Regions from separate parts of the Lysobacter sp. Soil_C_15 genome, predicted to be linked through region 3. Evidence: riboswitches for the same ligand, from Rfam matches in the RefSeq annotation. Region 3 holds a riboswitch; each other region holds the start of a gene.
What was found. A riboswitch is a leader RNA that binds a small molecule or an ion and turns the genes downstream of it on or off. The one in region 3 is predicted to bind cobalamin.
Positions count from the first base shown of each region.

Region 1: linked by a shared signal. The riboswitch ahead of btuB (TonB-dependent vitamin B12 receptor) and the one ahead of metE (5-methyltetrahydropteroyltriglutamate--homocysteine S-methyltransferase) in region 3 are both predicted to bind cobalamin.
Region 2: linked by a shared signal. The riboswitch ahead of AC3A57_RS11575 (cobaltochelatase subunit CobN) and the one ahead of metE (5-methyltetrahydropteroyltriglutamate--homocysteine S-methyltransferase) in region 3 are both predicted to bind cobalamin.

Region 1 covers NZ_JBDGIR010000005.1:298,789-301,044, forward strand. Annotated here, with positions in the region: gene btuB (TonB-dependent vitamin B12 receptor) at 1-1,196, opposite strand, end outside; cobalamin riboswitch at 1,319-1,567, opposite strand; gene AC3A57_RS14140 (TfoX/Sxy family protein) at 1,708-2,151, opposite strand; gene AC3A57_RS14145 (GAF domain-containing protein) at 2,148-2,256, opposite strand, start outside.
Region 2 covers NZ_JBDGIR010000004.1:261,088-263,343, forward strand. Annotated here, with positions in the region: gene AC3A57_RS11575 (cobaltochelatase subunit CobN) at 1-994, opposite strand, end outside; cobalamin riboswitch at 1,192-1,471, opposite strand; gene AC3A57_RS11580 (acyl-CoA thioesterase) at 1,861-2,256, opposite strand, start outside.
Region 3 covers NZ_JBDGIR010000011.1:52,374-54,629, forward strand. Annotated here, with positions in the region: gene AC3A57_RS20515 (COG3904 family protein) at 1-121, opposite strand, end outside; cobalamin riboswitch at 450-703, shown strand; gene metE (5-methyltetrahydropteroyltriglutamate--homocysteine S-methyltransferase) at 893-2,256, shown strand, end outside.

The sequences.
Region 1 (2,256 bases), on a different contig from region 3:
AAGTCCAGGCCCCAGGCGGCGCCGCCGGTGGTGTGGCCGCCGAACTGTTCGTTGTCGTCGCGGCGCAGGCTGGCTTCGAAGGAGTGGGCGCCGAAGCGGCCCTGGTACTGGACGAAGCCGGCCTTGTTGTCGCGCTCGGCCTCGTCGTAGATCGTGTCGCTGTCGACGCGGTCGCGCAGCCAATCGAAGCCGGCGGTCAGCACGTGACCGTCGGCGACGGCGAAGTCGGCCTGCAAGCTGGCGCTGTCGCGGTCGGTGCTGAAGAAGCCCATCGGCAGCGAGCCGAGGAAATTGTCCGAACTGTCGACGTTGCGGCCGGCGACCAGCTGCACGTTGACGGTCTCGCTGGGGCGCCAGCGGACCTTGCCGCCGATCACCTGCTGCACGGTCTGCGAGTAGTTGACGAAGCTGCCGTCGTAGTCGTTCCGGCCTTCGGCGCGCAGCGCCTGGCCTTCGATGCTCCACTGCTCGTTGAGATCGATCCCGCCGCGCAGCGACAGCGCGTGGCTTTCGTAGCCGTCGCGGTCCGGTTCGTCGGTGAAGCAGCCGGCGAACACCGGGAAACCGGCGCCGCGGCAGGCATCGATGCCCTGGGTCTTGCGGAAGCTGTAGTCGGCGCCGAACCAGCCGCGGCCGCTGCGGCCGCCGAAACCGCTGCCGAACTCGATCGCGCCGTTGCTGCCGCCGCCGACGTGGACGCGCGGAGCGAAGCCCTGCCGCTCGCGGCGGGTGAACACCTGGATCACGCCGCCGATGGCGTCGGCGCCGTACAGGCTCGAGCGCGGGCCGCGGACGATTTCGATCCGGTCGATCAGCGCCAGCGGCAGGTCCTGCAGCGAGGCCAGGCCGGAGGTCGGCGAGCCGATGCGGATGCCGTCGACCAGGAACAGCACGTGGTCGGATTCGCTGCCGCGCAGGAACAGGGTGCTGAGCTTGCCGGCGCCGCCCTGGTTGGACAGCGAGATGCCGGCGCGGCCGCGCAGCAGGTCGTTGAGGTCGCGGGCCTGGCTGCGCTCGATCTCGGTACGGGTCAGCACTTCCACCGGGCTCAGGGCGTCGTTGACGCTGACCGCGGTGCGGTTGGCGGTGACCACGACCTCGTCGAGATCGGTGGCCTCGCCCGCGGGCGCGGCGAGGGCGGTGGCCGGCAGCGCGAGCGCGCAGGCGATGGCGAAGGACAGATTCAGGGCACGCATGGCAAAGCTCCACGACGCGCGCATCGGCGCGCGTCAAAACGGCGAAGGAGGCGGCGGGGGAGGAGGCGGACGACGACGGGCGCGCGAGAACGGCGGCCGTGCCGCGACGCCCTCCGCATCGCAACCGATGGTGCCTCAAGGCCGGTCTCCGGACTCGCGGGCGAAGCCGGCCGTGCCGGCTTCCGGTCGCGGCGCCTTCCCGTGCATCGCACAGTGGCGCAGGCCGCGACCTGGCTCGCTTACCGTTGCGGGGGCAGTGCCGGACTGGGCGCGGCGCCGGCGGAAGATCCGTCGGCCCGGGCGCGTCACCGGCTTCCCGTTTCAACCCCGTGGCGGTCGGCCGTGGGGTCACCTCGAAGCGGGGCGGATTCTACGCGATGGCGGGCGGGCTGTCCGAACGGGCGGTCCGAAAGGGAGCCGCCCGGCCCATTGCCCGCGCGGCGGCATCGCCCCGGATCGGCGGCGGCAGGGCAGGGGGGGGGGGCGTTCGAATGAAGGCGGCCGCCCCGGCTCAGTCGCGCTCGCCGTCTTCGGCGCGCTCGCCGCGCTCATCGGCACCGCCGTCGCGGTCGAAACCGTCGCCGTGGCCGTCGTCGCGCTCGCCGGCCGCGGCGAAGCCGGCGCCGGTCTCGTAGCCCTCGTCGGCGTGCACGGTGGTGCGCACCGGAGCGGCGGCCGGCTTGTTGCGCGGCGCCGGCAGCAGCGCGGTGGCGGCGTCGGCGGCCAGGATCAGTTCCTGCCGGCGCTCCTCGCTGATCTCCTGCCAGTGGCAGTCGAGCAGGGCGCCCTCGATCGCGTACAGCAGGTTGAGGGTCGGTTTGAAGCCGGCGCGCTTGACCCGCATGAAGGCTTCGACCGTGCCGACCGCGGCCAGGTCCTCGTGGGTGCGCAGGCCGACCTGGCGCAGCCAGGCGGCGCTCTTGGGACCGATGTTGCGCATCTTGGCCGCGCTCATGCGAGCGACTCCAGGTAGATCCTGGCCATCGCTTCCAGGCCGGCTTGGTCGTCGGCGTCGAAGCGTTCCGGCAACGGACTGTCGAGATCGAACACGCCGATCAGC
Region 2 (2,256 bases), on a different contig from region 3:
GCTCCGACATCGCCACCCGGTACTGCACGCTGGAAGCCGGCAGGCCGTCGCCGGACAAGCGCCATTGCGCTTCGCTGCGGTCGAGCAGACGGATCGCCTTGAACACCGGCACGTCGAGCGCGGCGATCGCGCGGGTCGCCGCATCGCGGCCTTCGGCGGCGCCGACCACGAAGTCCTGCAGCACCACCAGCCCGGCCAGCGGCTGCGCGCCGAGCATCGCGCGCAGGTTCTGCACCGCCTGCAGCGAGGCCTCGCCCCAGCGCGCGTACAGGCCCAGGCAGGCCAGGCCCTGCGCCTGCGCCTGCGCGCACAGCGCGTCGCCGGTGGCGACGTCGGCGTTGTTGAGGTCCAGCACCGCCAGCAGCGGCCGGGTATCGGCGGCCGGCGCGGCGACCACCGCGCCGTTCTGGCGCAGCACCAGATCCGGCTGCGGCTGCGCCGCCGGCACCGCGCCGCCGTCGAGCAGGAAGGCATAGCTGCGCTGCAGATTGCGGCTGCCGCCCTCGCGCCACAGCGCGCGCAGGTCCAGCCATTCGCCGGCGAAGGCGTCGGCGCGGGCGCGCTGGACCAGTTCGGCGGGCGGCGTTTCGGCGCTGACGCGGATCAGTTCGGCGGCGCTGAACGCGCCCAGGCCGTGGCGCTCGCGATGGCTGGCCTGGGTCAGGCCGGCCTCGCCATGGAAAGCGTACAGGCGCTGCGGGCCGCGGCCGCGCTGGCGCAGCCAGGCCGCCGCTTCGCGCAGGCGCACGCCTTGCTCGCCGAACAACGCCACCGCGACGACGGCGTCGCTGGCGCCGACCAGCGCGCGCAGTTGCTCGCGGTCGAGCGCTTCGAGCTGTTGCGGCGTGCGCAGCACGATGCGGTCGTCGGGGCGGGTCGCCAGCAGTTCGCGCGCGGCCTCGGCCGCTTCCGGCGCGGCGCGCTCGGAGACCACGCCGAGCACGGTCTTGGCCGGCGCGGCGGCGGCGAACAGCAACAAGGCCGCCGCACCCAAGGCGCGCCACAGTCCTTCGAATCCGTGCCCACCAAACCCACGCTCACGGAACCCACGCCCGACAAAACCACGCGCAACACGCATCGACGGCCTCGCTCGCCGCACGCCCTGTGCGGAGCTGGTGAAGGAGGCGAACGAAACCGCGGAGGCAGGCCACGGACCCGGTGCACGGGCGCGCGACGCCGCCCTCCGCGACGTCCACCGCATACGCACCGGCCGGTCTCCGGGCTTGCGGGGGCCGGGACGAACCCGGCGCATCGGCGCCTTCCCGGAGCGGACGCTCCAGTGGCTGCGGCGGGCGCGCGGAACCGGCGCTGGATCGCGCCCCCGCGGCCGTCGCCGACGTGCCGATGCTTTAACCCGCCTACCGTTGCAGGGGCAGCGCCGGACTGGTCCGCGGCATCGCGGACGCACCGGCTTCCCGTTTAACCGCGTCGCCGGGAGGGCGAGGCGGCACCAGATGCAAAGCGCGCGCAATCTAGCACAGCGCGCCGGCGCGGGGCGGACGCGGGGGTATGGAGGCGGTCGGTGTGTCGGGCCGACGGAGATCGTGGCGGACGCTGAAAGCAAATCCCCCCGCGCTGCGGACATCGCTCAGCAACCCGCTTGCGCCGGGCGCTGGCCCCCTTTTTCAAAGGGGGCGATCGATGACGCGCTCGGTTCTCGGTTCTCGGTGGCTCGGTGGCTCGGTGGCTCGGTGGCTCGGTGGAATGCTTTTGCAGCTCCCCCTTTGGAAAAGGGTGAGAGCGTGCGCTTGCGAACCGCCAGGTTCGCGCACGATCGAACGCCAGCAGGCTGTGCCTGCTGGCCGGACGGGCCAGGGGGATTTGCTTTAGCGCCGGTCCACGGCGAACGCCGCTTCCCGATCAGCCCTCGTGCACGTAACGCTCGACCGTCGCCTCGATGCCCTTGCTGAGTTCCATGATCTTCAGCGCGTACTCGGCCAGGCGCTTGTCGTCCTCGGTCAGCGGGGTCCACGTCGGCACCGGGGTCGGCTTGCCGTCGGCGTCCATCGCCACGAACACGATCACGCAGTGGGTGCACAGGCGCTCTTCGGCCACGCCGTCGTCCAGGCCCGGGTCGCGCGCCTTCACGTCGACCGCGAAATGCATGCTGCTGGTGCCGGTGTGGATCAGCTTGGTGTGCACGGTGACCAGGTCGCTGATCCGGATCGGAGCGACGAAGCGGATCCCGCCGACCGCGACGGTGACGCTGTACTTGCCGCTCCAGCCGACCGCGGCCGCGTAACCGGCCTGGTCGAT
Region 3 (2,256 bases):
GATCGTTCTGGCTGCCCAGGGTCACGCTCTCGGCGCGGGCCGGAGCCGGCGCGGCGTCTTTGCCGCAGCCCGCCAGGCCCAGCAGACACAATCCCAGCGCAAGCGACCATCTGTAAAACATGTTCCACCCATCGAATTCGGGATCGCGGGCCGTCCCGGGCCCGCATCGCGCAGCGTCGCGACGCTGCCACGTTAGCCGCAGCCATTATCCGACTCAACGGCCTCGCGACGCCGCCGGCGGCCGCCTGTGCTGCGCGCTTCATCTTCGTCGCCGGCGCATGAACGCCAGCCGGCGAAATCCGCCCGGCGCGCCGGTCGCCGACGCCGGCGATGCGCAGCCGGCAGACCGGGCAAAGCGGCACGTCCCGCGCACGCGCCGATTGACTCCGTCGGCGGCGCTGCGTAACTTGGCACCGTTACGGTGAACATCGCTTCATAAAGATAAAGCGATGCGACACGCCGCCACCGGTCCGCCGGCGGCGGCCAGAGGGAATCCGGTGCGAATCCGGAGCTGCCCCGCAGCGGTATGGGAAACGAACGGGCCTTGGCACTGGGCGATCGCCTGGGAAGCGGCCTGAGTAGGAGACGCCGGAGGCGAGAAAAGAGCGGCCGGGAACGAGCGACTACTCGTTCCTCGTTTCTCCGCACTCGTTCCCGGCTTCAAGTCCCGAGCCCGAAGACCTGCCGCGACCGGAAGGTTCGCCTTCCGTCCGACTCCGGCCGTGCGCCGGTCGCGCGCCTCGCGGTGCCGGCCGCTGCGCGGATCCGGTTCGCCCGCGGGGGCGAAGGTCGACACCAGGGCAGACCGCAACCGGGCGCGCAACGCCGGGTCGGCGCCGCCGTGGTCTCCTTCGTTGCCCTGCGTCATGCCCACGCATCGCAGGTACTCATCATGATCAGCGTTACCCATCTCGGCTTCCCGCGCATCGGCGCGCGGCGCGAGCTCAAGCAGGCCCTGGAATCGTTCTGGAAAGGCGAGACCGCGGCCGACGCCCTGCACGCCAGCGCCGCCGCGCTGCGCGAGCGCCACTGGCGCCTGGCCAGCGCCGCCGGCGCCGACAGCGTGCCGTGCAACGACTTCTCCCTCTACGACCAGGCGCTCGACACGTCGGTGCTGTTCGACGCGATTCCGGCCAGCCATCGCGAGCTGTACGAACACGACCCGCTGGCCGGCTACTTCGCCCTCGCCCGCGGCGTGCAGGACGGCCGGCGCGATCTGCGCGCGCTGGAAATGACCAAGTGGTTCGACACCAACTACCACTACCTGGTGCCGCAGTTCGAGCCCGGCCAACGCTTCGCCCTGCGCGCCGACAAGCCGCTGGCCGAACTGGCCCAGGCCCAGGCCCTGGGGCTGCAGGCGCGGCCGGTGCTGCTGGGCCCGGTGACCTGGCTCAAGCTCGGCAAGCGCCGCGACGGCGGCGACCCGCGCGAACTGCTGGATGCCTTGTTGCCGGCGTATGCGCAGTTGCTCGAACGGCTCAAGGCCGCCGGCGCGCAATGGGTGCAGATCGACGAGCCGGCGCTGGTGCTCGACCTCGACGACGCCGACCGCGCCGCCTACCGCCGCGCCTACGCCGCGCTGGCCGAGGCCGACGCGCCGCAGCGCCTGCTGACCACCTACTTCGGCGGGCTCGGCGACAACGCCGCGCTGGCGGCGCAGTTGCCGGTGCAGGGCCTGCACCTGGACCTGGTGCGCGCGCCGCAGCAACTGGAAAGCCTGCTCGCCCTGCTGCCGGCCGAGCGCGCGCTGAGCCTGGGCGTGGTCGACGGCCGCAACATCTGGCGCGCCGATCTCGACGCCGCGTTGAGCCTGGCCCGCCGCGCCGGCGCGCGCGCGCAGTGGCTGGCGCCGTCGTGTTCGCTGCTGCACGTGCCGACCGATCTGGAACTGGAACGCAAGCTGCCCGGACCGCTGCGGCAGTGGATGGCCTATGCCAGGCAGAAGATCGAAGAGCTGCGCCTGCTCGCCGACGCCCTGGCCGGCGACGAGGGCGCGGCGCGCGAGCTGGCCGCGGCCGCCAGCGCGCGCGCCGCGCGCCTGGCCTCGCCGCTGCTGCGCAATCCGCAGGTGCGCCGGCGCCTGGCCGACGTGCGTCCGGAAATGAGCCGGCGCGCCTCGCCGTATCCGCGCCGGATCGCCTTGCAGCAAAAGCGCCTCGGGCTGCCGCCGTTCCCGACCACCACCATCGGCTCGTTCCCGCAGACCGCACAGGTGCGGCGCGCGCGCGCCGAACACAAGGCCGGGCGCCTGGACGA